3 regions of the Micromonospora sp. NPDC047074 genome follow, and region 3 is predicted to be linked to each of the others. Evidence: riboswitches for the same ligand, from Rfam matches in the RefSeq annotation. Region 3 holds a riboswitch; each other region holds the start of a gene.
What was found. Region 3 has a riboswitch for cyclic di-AMP ahead of ABZ809_RS03815 (hypothetical protein). Riboswitches for the same ligand answer to the same signal wherever they lie in the genome.
Positions count from the first base shown of each region.

Region 1: linked by a shared signal. The riboswitch ahead of ABZ809_RS13280 (hypothetical protein) and the one ahead of ABZ809_RS03815 (hypothetical protein) in region 3 are both predicted to bind cyclic di-AMP.
Region 2: linked by a shared signal. The riboswitch ahead of ABZ809_RS10190 (C39 family peptidase) and the one ahead of ABZ809_RS03815 (hypothetical protein) in region 3 are both predicted to bind cyclic di-AMP.

Region 1 is NZ_JBEYVB010000007.1:115,549-119,334, forward strand. Features, by position in the region: gene ABZ809_RS13270 (PfkB family carbohydrate kinase) at 1-53, opposite strand, end outside; gene ABZ809_RS13275 (SRPBCC family protein) at 243-710, shown strand; gene ABZ809_RS13280 (hypothetical protein) at 822-1,889, opposite strand; cyclic di-AMP (ydaO/yuaA leader) riboswitch at 1,902-2,033, opposite strand; gene ABZ809_RS13285 (cation diffusion facilitator family transporter) at 2,189-3,106, opposite strand; gene ABZ809_RS13290 (AAA family ATPase) at 3,186-3,786, opposite strand, start outside.
Region 2 is NZ_JBEYVB010000005.1:46,903-50,688, forward strand. Features, by position in the region: gene ABZ809_RS10180 (CDP-glycerol glycerophosphotransferase family protein) at 1-674, shown strand, start outside; gene ABZ809_RS10185 (alpha/beta fold hydrolase) at 707-1,450, opposite strand; gene ABZ809_RS10190 (C39 family peptidase) at 1,557-2,402, opposite strand; cyclic di-AMP (ydaO/yuaA leader) riboswitch at 2,627-2,766, opposite strand; gene ABZ809_RS10195 (hypothetical protein) at 3,035-3,786, opposite strand, start outside.
Region 3 is NZ_JBEYVB010000002.1:35,582-39,367, forward strand. Features, by position in the region: gene ABZ809_RS03810 (carbonic anhydrase) at 1-411, shown strand, start outside; gene ABZ809_RS03815 (hypothetical protein) at 532-1,548, opposite strand; cyclic di-AMP (ydaO/yuaA leader) riboswitch at 1,552-1,683, opposite strand; gene ABZ809_RS03820 (YibE/F family protein) at 1,850-3,202, opposite strand; gene ABZ809_RS03825 (hypothetical protein) at 3,531-3,786, shown strand, end outside.

The DNA of each region.
Region 1 (3,786 bases), on a different contig from region 3:
ACGGTCACCGTCAGCCGGGGCGTGGGCGCGAAGACCATCACGTGCCCGCTCATCCGCCGAATCCGTCCATGCGCACATCCTCCACCGGCCGACACGTGCGGCGACCATCCATCTGCTGACCGTAGTGGGGCGGCTGCGTACACGCCGGCTGACCAGGTGTGATCGGCGCGCCGTTGCCAGCGGGTCGGGCATGGGCGACGATCGGGCGACGATCGGGCGACCACCGAGGGCGGGGGGCCGGCATGCTCAGGCGAGACTCGTTCAGCTACACCGTCCAGGCGTGCTGCTCCCTGCCGGAGGCCGCCGCGTTGCTCGCCGACCCCACCCGGCAGGAGCACCTGCACCCGTTGATCGTGCGGGTCCGCCGGGTGCCGCCCCGCCCCGGCGCCCGTGCCAGCTACGAGATCACCGATCGGCTGGCGGCCGGGCCGGTGCGCCTGCCGGTCACCTACCGGGCCGACGTCGTCGTCGACGACCCGGACGAGGTCGTCATCGTGGCCCGCCAGTGGCCGGCCACCACCGTGCGCAACCACACCCGGTTGCGGGCGGAACCGGACGGGTCGGTCCGGATCGACGTTCAGATCACCCTGACCGCGCCCGCACCGCTCTTCGGCTACGCGTTCCGCCAGGCCCGCGCCGCCCACCTCGGGCTGGCCGCCCGCCTCGCTGCCGCCCTCGGCCCGCATCCGGGCGAGCAGCCGGCCGGCTGACCGCCCGGGCGGCTGCGGGGGCGCGCGGGAGCACCGCCGTCCGTGCGTACGCCGCCGGCCGCGGGCGGCCCCGGTGGCCCGCGCCGGGCGGGTCACCGGGGCCGGAAAGCGTCAGTAGACCGACAGGTGCACGTGGTTGGTGTGGTCGCTGGACGGGTCGCCGTTGGCCCCGCTGTACGACTTCCAGCCGCTGCTGGGCAGCCAGATCTGCCGGTACCAGATCACGTAGAGCACGGCGAGCCGGTCGGCGTTGCGCACGAAGTACGCGGCCAGGTTGTTGCCGTACGTCCGGTCGCCCCCGGTGGCGTCCCCGCCGAAGCCGCCCTTCTGGGCCGCGAAGTCGCAGGCCCGGCCCTTCGGGTGCTCGCCGGAGCCGCCCGAGCGGTAGCAGGAGACGTAGCGGGTGAAGCCCGCCGCCTTGGCCTGGTTGAGCGCGTGCAGGGTGCGCGGGGTGATGCAGCCGTTGGCGGGGGTGGGGTCGTTGACGCTGCACGACTCGGACGGCCAGGAGCCGTCGGGGTTGCGCGGCGCCGCCTTCGCCGTCTTGGTCGAGGTGCCGCCCGGCGAGCCGCCCCCGCCCGCGGCCTGCTGCCGGTTGGCGACCGTCAGCGCCCGCTCGGCCTGTTCCTTGCGCTTGGCCATCACGGTGACCTGCTTGCGCTGCTCCCGGATCTCGCCGTCCAGGGCGAGCTTGGTGCGGGTGGCCTCGTCGCGGGTCCGCTGGAGGTCACGCAGGGCGCGGTCCTCGTTGGCGGCGACCGCGTCGAGGGCGGCGGCCCGGTCCAGGAAGCCGTCCGGCGAGTTGGCGTTGAGCAGGGCGGAGGCGGCGCCGAGCCGGCCGGTGCGGTAGGCGACCCCGGCGATCTCCCCGACCTTCGCGGTGCGGTCGGCCAGCTCGGTCTCGGTCGTCTTGAGCTGGACGGCGAGCTGCTGCTGCCGCTTGGCCGACGTCTCCAGGGCGCGCTTGGCGTCGAGGTAGCCCTTGCTGGCGGCCTCCAACTGGGCCCGCAGAGCGGGGGTGCCGCCCTCCTCGTCCTGCCCGGGTGCCGCGGCCAGCAGGCCGGTGCGGGCCGCGGCCGCCGCCGGGGCGGCGGTGACCGGGGCCACCGCGGCGCCGAGGGCGAGCGTTGCCGCGATCAGGGCCGCCATCCGGGCGGCACGTCGTCGTACGGGGGCCATCACTGGCATACGTGTTCCTTCCGTCAGCCGCCGACCGGGTTAGCTGACGGGTTCGGGACGGAAGATCCCTACCGCTGACGCGGATGCACCCCACGAACGTGGTTCCCCGGTTCGCCCCGAGGGGCGATTAGGCGGCGGCCACCGCCGGCACCGGTGGGGTGCCGCCTGGCGGAGGCCGAAGCCGAGCCTACCGGTGCCCGTGTGGTCGATGTAGCGCACGTGACTCAGCGTGCGCCCATCGAATACGGCCAAACCCGGCAGAAGGCAACAATACTACCGCAGATTTAAGGTTCTGCTCATTACCACTCGACCGCCCCGCAGGCCCCGGTGGCGGCTCCCGGCTCGATCTGCAACGTGGCGTGGTCGATCTGGAAGTCCTCGTGCAGGGCCGCACGGGCGGCGCCCAGCACCGCGCCGACCTCCGCGCCGGGCGCCATGGTCAGGTGCGCCGAGGCCACCTCCATGCCGGAGGTCAGCGTCCAGACGTGCAGGTCGTGCACCTCGGCGACGCCGGGCACGGCGGCCAGCCGGTCGTGCACGGCGGTGACCTGGAGGTGCTCCGGTGCGGCCTGCACCAGGATGCGCAGCGCGGCCCGCCCCAGCCGCCAGGTGCGCGGCAGGATGAACAGCCCGATCGCGACCGCCACCACCGGGTCGGCCCACCACCAGTCGGTGACGGTGATCAGCAGGGCCGCCCCGATCACGCCGAGTGAGCCCAGGAGGTCGCCCAGCACCTCCAGGTACGCGCCGTGGACGTTGATGCTCTCCTTCGCCCCGGAACGCAGCAGCGCGAAGGCGCCGATGTTGGCGAGCAGGCCGAGCACGGCGACGACCAGCATCGGGCCGGCCAGCACCTCGGGCGGGTCGCCGAAGCGCCGCACCGCCTCGATCACGACGTAGACCGCGACGCCGGAGAGCAGCACGGCGTTGGCCAGCGCCGCCAGCACCTCCAGCCGGTAGAGGCCGAAGGTGCGCTGCGGGTCCGCCCCCGCCCGCCGGGTGGCGGTGATCGCCGCGAGCGCCATGCCGATGCCGAGCACGTCGGTGAACATGTGCCCGGCGTCGCTCAGCAGGGCCAGTGAGCCGGTGCGGAAGGCGGCCACCGCCTCCACCACCATCAGGCCGGCGAGCAGCCCGAACGCCGCCCAGAGCCGGCCCTGGTGGCGGTGCGCGGCGTTCGCCACCGAGCCGTGATGGTGGTCATGACCTGCGCCCACGCGACCACCTTCCGTCAGGCGTCCGGATCCGCGTTCAATGTATGTTCACATCGCTATGTGTGCAAGTGAGTGTCGGGCGTCAGTCGGTCGGATCGACGGTGGTCAGCCGCTGGGTCGCCCGGGAGAGCGCGACGTAGAGCGTGCGTACCCCCGAACCCGGATCGGACCGGATCTCGCCCGGGGCGACGAGGACGACGCCGTCGTACTCCATGCCCTTGGCCTCCAGGCTGGTCACCACCTGCAGGCGCGGCGCGGCGAGCGCGCCCAGCCAGCCGGCCACCTCGTCGCGGCGCGGCACCGGCGTGATCACGCCGACGGTGCCCTCGACCTCGGCGAGCAGCGCGGTGGCCGCCGTCACGACGGCGGGCCGGAGCTCGGCCCTCGGCACCGCCAGCTCTACCGGGTCGACGCCGGTGGAGCGCACCGCCCTGGGCAGCGGGAGATCCGGGTGCAGCCGGCGGATCTCGGCCGCCGCCACGGCGAAGATCTCCGCCGAGTTGCGGTAGTTCGTGGTGAGGGTGAAGTGGTGCCGCTTGCGCCGGCCCAACGCCTGGTCCCGGGCCCGCTCCAACTCCTCCGGATCGCCCGTCCAGGCCGTCTGCGCCGGGTCGCCCACCACGGTCCACGAGGCCAGCCGGCCGCGCCGGCCGATCATGCGCCACTGCATCGGCGAGACGTCC
Region 2 (3,786 bases), on a different contig from region 3:
GGCCCGCCCCGACGGTGCTCTACACACCGACCTGGACCGGCCACCACGCGGACGCCAACTACTGTTCCCTGCCGGTCGCCGAGACGCTGCTGCGCGGGCTGCTGGCCCGGGGCGCGACGGTGATCCTGCGGGCCCACCCGTACACGTCACAGAACCCGGCCTCGGCGCGACAGTTGGGCCGGCTCACCGAGCTGCTCGCCGCGGACCGGGCCCGCAGCGGCCGGCAGCACGTCTTCGGCGCCGCCGCGAGTCGTGAGCTGACCCTGACCGAGTGCGTGAACCGCTCTGACGCGCTGGTCTCCGACGTGTCGGGGGTGATTTCCGACTACCTCTACTCCGGCAAGCCGTACGCGGTGACGGACATGGGCGGCGAGGGTGACCGGTTCACCGAGCGGTTCCCGCTGGCCGGCTCGGGCTACGTGCTGCGGCGCGACATGTCCAACGTGGACGAGGTGCTGGCCGCGCTGCTCGACACCGATCCCCTGGCCTCGGCGCGCTGGGTCACCCGGACCCGCTACCTGGGCGACTTCCCCGCCGAGTCGTACGCCGAGGCGTTCCTGGAAGCCGCCCGGCACCAGCTCGACCGGGGCTGGAACCCGCCGACCCCGCGTGCCGCCGACGGGGCCGGCCGTCCCGTCGACCCGGACGACGCGTCGCTCTCCCCCGCCACCTGACGTACCTGCCCGGTCCCGCCGCGCGGCTTCGGTCAGCGGTACGCGTCGACGAGGTCCAGGACCGCCTCGGGGGCCTCGACGTGGGCGTTGTGCCCCAGGCCGGGCAGCGTCGCGACCGGCACGCCCAGCTCCGCGAGCTGAGCGTCGGTGACCATGGGATCGTGTTCGCCCCGGGCCAGCAGCACCGGCACGTCGGTCGCCGCCAGCAGGGCGGGCAGCTCCGGCTCGCCCACGGCGAACGCGGCCGGGTCCATCGCCAGCCGCCAGCGACCGTCGACCTGCCGCAGTCCGGCACCGACGACCGGGTGGTCCGGGGCGAAGAGCCCGGTCAGGCCGGCCACCCGCAGGTGACGGCGGGCCGCCTCGTCCCGGCTGGCGAACCAGGCCACCGGCCGGACGGCCAGTTCCCCGGCCTTCGCCAGCTCGGCCGGCGACCAGACGGCCTTGATGCCGAGCCCGACGACGGCGTCGACCGGCAGTCCGGCGCCACGGGCGGCCAGCGCCAGCCCGACCACGCCACCCAGGGAGTGCCCCAGCACGACGAGCCGGTCCCCGGGCCCGAGGCCGGTGGCGACCCGGGCGGCCAGGGCGGCGAACGAGTACTCCGGCAGCGGCGGCGACCAGCCGTGACCGGCGAGGTCCGGCGCCAGCCACCGCCCCGCCCACCGACGCTCCAGCAGCGGCGCCCAGGGCAGCCACACGTCGCCGGTCGCGCCCATGCCGTGCAGCAGCAGCAGGACCCGGCGGCCGTCCCGGTCATCCGATTCGTCGACCATGGGGCGCAGTGTGCCATCCACCGGATGCCTCGGCGAGGGCCCTGACCCGCAGCCGACAACGGGCGCCGGCCCCCGGGTGGGGGCCGACGCCCGTCGAGGTCGTCGGTCAGGCGGAGTAGCCGCGGGTGGCGGCCCAGTTCGCCAGGGCGATCGTGCTCATCCAGTACGACGCGGTCGCCGGGTTCGCCGAGTCGGCGATCTTCACGAGCCGGCCCTCGTCCTGGTAGCCGACCACCGCGATGTAGTGGCCGCCGGGGAACGAGTGCCAGCCACCGCTGTTGTCCGTGGCGCTGCCGGCGACGTTCACCACGACGCCCCGCCCACCGGTGATGGCGGCGACGACATCGTCCTGGAGCCGGTCCATCTGGGCCGGCGTCGCGGCGCCGCCCGGGATCATGCGGGTCCGGTACGGGTCACCCTTCACCGTCGCGTTCAGCACCCGGGTGGTGTCCTCGGCCGAGTCGGTGCCCATCTCGTCGGTGCCCAGCTGCGCACCGAGGGCGTCCTGGCTGCGCGCGATCCCGGCGGCGCTGAGGGCGTGCCGGACGGCGGCCGGACCGCAGTTGTAGAAGGTGGTCTGGGCCTGGTAGTCGTAGTCCAGGATCTTGGACTTCGGCGGCTTCGGCGGCTCCGGCTTGCGGGTCAGGTCCGGGTCCGGGGCGGCGGTGGTGGCCTTGGCCGACGGGGCGGCGCTGGACGTGGCCGGCGCGCCGGTGGACGGGACGGTCGCGATCCGGGCCTGGCCACGCGAGGCGGCGGTGTCGTCCCGCTGCTCGGTCGCGGACACCGGGGCCTGCGCGGCGGCGGGGTCGTCGTCGGTGCCGGCCAGCAGCGCGCCGGTGCCCGACGCCAGCACCAGCACCGCGGCGGACGCGGCGGCCACCTGGTACGGGCGCTCGGACGTGAGGCGACGCAGGTGTCGCTTCAGGTGGTGCTTCACGGTTTCCTCCACGGGCTCGGGGGGTGAGCGGCTCCGTGCCGAGGGCAGGGCGGACCGGCCGCGTGGACGGGCGTCCGTGCGGACGGTGGAGCACTCAGGGGATGCGCCCGGAATGCCGGGCGGCGGACGGTGACCGGTGGCTCAGCTCGCGGCCTGTGGCCGGACGAGTACGGGCACCACGGCCCCGTGGAGACGGCGGGCCGACCGAGGGGTGTATTGGTGCTGCACGAGGATGGAACTCCTTCCGGCACCGCCGACCGGGTTAGCTGACGGATTCGGGCGGGAAGAACGCCCTACCGCGGGCCGTAGGCTCGCGGATTCACCCCATGGAGCAGTGGGTCCCCGGTTCGTATTCACGATTAGGCGGGTCGGCGCGGCGTCGCCTCTTGCGATCGGGTACCGCACCGGACGGGCCGACACTACTGTCCGTCACGCGCCCTGCCAACCCTCCTCCACCTGCTTAAACCTTGATCCGAAGACATTTTTTGTGGTCACCTCGGCACTGACTTGACTCAATGGGACGACCGTTTTCAGAGGCGCTAAGGGGCAACAACGGGACGATTGGCGGACATCGGCGTCGAACCCCCGACGAGAATCACCCCCACCACACCGGAATGACCGTTTCTCCACCGCCGTGACCGGCGTCACCAAAACGTCGGGACCAGCCCGGCCCGCCGCCTCCCGCGATCTTGCACTTTGGGCCCGTGAATTGCGGCGAATGCCGTGTTCGCCGGGGCGGAAACTGCAAGATCGCCGATTCGGGGGGCGGGCGTCGCCGGGTGGAGACGGGAGGCTGCCGTGTATGCCTCCCGGGCCAGTGCGCGCGCCGCTTCGGCCGCCAGGTCGGCGTCGCGCCACGCCGCCCTTTCCCGCTCGGCGGCGGCCCGGTGGCCGGCCCGCTTCGCGTCGCGCACCGCGCGGGCCAGCACGATCTCCTGCTCGACCGGGTGCCGACGGGGATCCCAGCCGGCCCGGCGGCCGAACACGTCGCCGGTCTGGCGGCCGGTGAGGTCGCCACGCCAGTGGGCCGCCAGCGCGGCGTGGTGCAGCCAGCGCTCCCGGGCGGCGTACTCGGCGGGCGTGCTCGGGGTGCGCGGGACGGGCAGGCCGGCGGCCCCGGTGAACCGGCGGGCGACCGTCTCCGCCTCGTCGTACGCCCGCCAGGCCCGATCGGCCTCCTCCTGCGCGGCGAGCCAGTCGGCCCGCCGTCGCCGGGCGGTCCGGGCGGCCCGGGCCGCCGCGACGGCCACCTCCCCGGCGTAGCGACGCAGGTCGGCCGCCTCGGTGGCGGGGTCGTCGACCGGCACGACGGCCGACTCGCCGACCGGACGGGTGCCCTCCGGGCGGGCGACCAGCACGGCGAGCACGGCCAGGGCCAGCAGGAGCAGGCCGGACC
Region 3 (3,786 bases):
GAGGTGCTGGGCAGCGTGGAGTACGCCGTGACGGTGCTGCGTACGCCGCTGGTGGTGGTGCTCGGGCACGACTCCTGCGGTGCCGTCCAGGCGGCGCGTGCGGCGGACGCGACCGGCAACCCGCCGGGCGGGCACCTGCGCGCCGTGGTGGAGGCCGTGGTGCCCAGCCTGCGCCGGGCCGCCGCCGAGGGGGTGGACGAGATCGACCGGATCGTCGACATCCACATCGCGTACACCGTCGAGGCGATGGTGGACAGCTCCGCCGTGCTCGCCGCCGAGGTGGCCGCCGGGCGGTGCGCGGTGGTCGGCATGTCGTACCGCCTGGCCGCCGGTGAGGTGCGGACGGTGGCCGGGGTGCCCGCTGACGCGGTCGACGTGGCCGAGCCGGCCGCCAGCGCCGCGCTCGCCTGACTCCATCCGTCGAACCCGGCCCCGCACGCTCCCCGGCCGGCCGCTCGCCTGGCGACGCCCCCCCACGACACAGCAGGGCCGCCCCGGACGGATCGGGGCGGCCCTGCTGTGTCGCAGAGGCTAGAGCAGTGACACGTGGACGTGGTCCGTGTGGTTCGACGGGCCGCTGTAGGAACTCCAGCCGGTCGTCGGGAACCAGATCTGCCGGTTCCAGATCACGTAGTAGATGCCGAGCCGGTCGGCGTTGCGGACCAGGAACGCGGTCAGGTTGTTGCCGTACATGTAGGTGTCGTCGTTGTGCCAGGGGGAGAAGCCGCTCCTCTGCAACGACCAGTCACAGGCCCGGCCCTTCGGATGTTCGTACGGCCCACCGGAGCGGTAGCAACCGACGAACCGGTTGAAGCCGGCCCGCTTGACCTCCTTGTACATGTGCAGCGTGCGTGCCGTGATGCAGCCGGAGGTGGTGGGGTCGTTCTCGGTGCAGCCCAGCGGCTTCCAGTCGCCGTCGGCGGTGCGCCCCGGGGCCATCCTGGCCACCGGCGAGGTGGCGACCACCTTGCCCTTGGTCAGCCCTCTGCCGCCCACCAGGGCCAGGGCCTTCTCCGCCTCGCGCTTGCCGCGGTTCAACTCGTTCGCGAGCTTCGCCTGCTCGCGGACCTCGGCGTCGAGCGCCAGCTTGGCCTGCTCGGCGCGGGTCTTGACCGCGTTCACCTCGGCGAGCTTCTTGGAGTTGACCATGTTCAGCTCGTCGAGGGCGGCGGCGCGCTGGACGAACGAGTCGGGGTCGGTGGTGCCCAGCAGCATCGACACCGCGCCGATCCGCCCGGTCCGGTAGGACTGGGCGGCGATCTGGCTCACCTGCGGGGCCAGCGCGTCCAGTTGGGCCTGCGACCGGTCGACCTCCAGGGCCAGTTCGAGCTGGCGCTTCTTCGACTTCGCCAGCTTCGCCTTGGCCTGCACGTACGACCGGGTCCGGGCCTCGATCAGGTCGTCGAGCAGCTTGGGCTCGTCGTCCCCGTGCCCCGAGGGTTTGGGTGGGGTGGGCGCCGCCACCGCCGGAAGGGGTCCGGCGAAGACCGCCAGGGCGGCGAACACGGCCACCACGGGCGTCAACCAGCGGCGTAGGGGTGCCGTCACAGTTTTCCCTTCCGTCGACCGCCGACCGGGTTAGCTGACGGGTTCGGGGCGGAAGTGGCCCCTACCGCTGTCGCGGATTCACCCCACGTGCCTGGGTCCCCGGCTCGCCTTGCGGCGATTGGGCGGTGGCACCGCAGGCGCCGCTGCGCGCCTTCGGCGGTGACCGGCAGCGAGATTACCCGAGAGGCCTTCCTGGGATCTACGTCCCTAAGCCGACTAAATGCGTCATTTCGTGACGGCGGAGGGTGACCAGTGACGCGTTTATCAGGATCGAAGTCCCGACCCGTCACACTGCGTGGTGTCACCATGCGGTCTCCGTACTCCTGCCCCCGTCGGGCCATCCGCTGCGGGCGGTGGCAGTCGGGTCCGTGGCGCGTGCCCCGCCGAGCGCCTCCAGCGCCTCGGACCGGTCGGCCGCCGGTCGGGGAGCCGGCGTGGTCGGGGGTTCGGCTTGCTCGGAAACTTCACCGCCGCGCCGCCCGGCGGTGGTCACCACGGCCGCCAGCCCGGTGGTCAGCGGCACGGCGGCGATCAGGCCCAGGGTGGCGACCGCGCTGCGGACGATCTCCTGGGCCAGGAACTCGCTGGTCAGAATCTGGGTCACCGCCCGGGAATCGGCGGTCAGCAGGAGCAGCACCGGCAGGGAGGCGCCGGCGTACGCCAGCACGATGGTGTTCACCGTCGAGGCGATGTGGGCGCGGCCGACCCGGGTCGCCGCGCGGTAGAGCTGCATCCGGGACAGCCCCGGGTTGGCGTGCGCCAACTCCGTGACCGTGGCGGCCTGGGTCACCGTGACGTCGTCGAGTACGCCGAGAGATCCGATGATGATCCCGGCCAGCAGCAGGCCGTGCAGGTCCACGTCGACCTGGAGCACGGACAACGTGGTGGCGTCCTCGGAGCCGAACCCGGTCAGGTGGGTCGCGGCGGTGGCGATGGTGCCCAGCACGCCGGTCAACACCAGGCTGCCCAGCGTGCCGAGCACGGCTACCGAGGTCTGTGCGGTCACGCCGTGGGTCAGGTAGAGCACCACGAACATGATCAGGGCGGCACCGACGACCGCGACCAGCAGCGGGGGGCTCCCGGCGCTGATGCCGGGCAGCACGAAGGTCAGCAGGATGGCGAAGCTCGCCGCCAGGCCGGCCAGCGCGGCCAGCCCGCGCCACCGCCCGAACGCGACGATCGCGGCCGCGAAGAGCACCACCAGCCAGACCAGCGGCTTGCCGCGCTGGTGCTCCGCGATGTTGTAGGTGCTGATCGAGGGGTCGGCGGGGTCGGTGAGCTGGACCAGGATGATCTCGTCGCCCACGGCGACGGCCGGCGCGCCGGGACCGGCCGGCACCGGCGTCTCCACCTGCTGACCGGCGGCGGGGCCGTCGTCCACCCGTACGGTGACCGTCCCGCAGGGGCCCTGCGCCCCGTCCGGGCCTCCCTCCGGGGTTTCCGGGGCCGGTGGGCACGGCTCCGTCACCACCCGCGTCACCGTGCCGTGCTGCCGGGGCGGTTCGGTGCCGGCCGCGGGGTCGGGCGCGTCCCACGGCCACAGCACCAGGGCGGCGATCAGCGTGGCGACGAAGAGGGGCACCACCGTCGCCACGAGGATCCGTCGCACCCCGGGCGGGGCGGATGGAGCAGGCCGGGTGTGGTCGGCGCCCATCGAGTCTCTCTCCCAACGATTCCGGGCGGGGGCGTGCGGGCGGGCCGGTTCAGCCCCGTCGCGTTGCCGGGGCGTGGACCGTACCCGTGCGGCGGTGCGGTGACGTGCCGCGGTCGTCGTCCCCCGCCCGGTCGGGGGCGCGCGGCGGGCGGTACGAAATCCGGAGGGTCACCGGCCGAATGGTAGCCACCCCGGCGTCCCGGCGCAGTTCGTGCGGGCGGTGTCGGGGTGTGGGTCCGGCCGGAACCGTTGTGATTCCGGTCCCGGTCGGGTGTCGTGCCCGCGTGGTGGCCCGCGGCGGCCGGGCCGACCCGCTAGCGTCCCAGGTGTGCGGACGACGGTGACGGCGGCGTGGTGGGCCCGGGTCCCGCTGCTCGTCTGCACGCTGCTCGGTCTGGCCGCGATGCACACCATCGGCCACGACTCGCACCCGACGGGACACTCCGGCACCCCGCCGGCACACGCCGCCGGGCCGGCACACGCCGCCGGGCCGGGTTCGCACGGCGACGGGGTGGGCGCGCCGGTGGTGGCCCGGCCCGACACCCTTCTCCCGTACGCCGCCGGATCGGTTCTCCGGTCCGGCG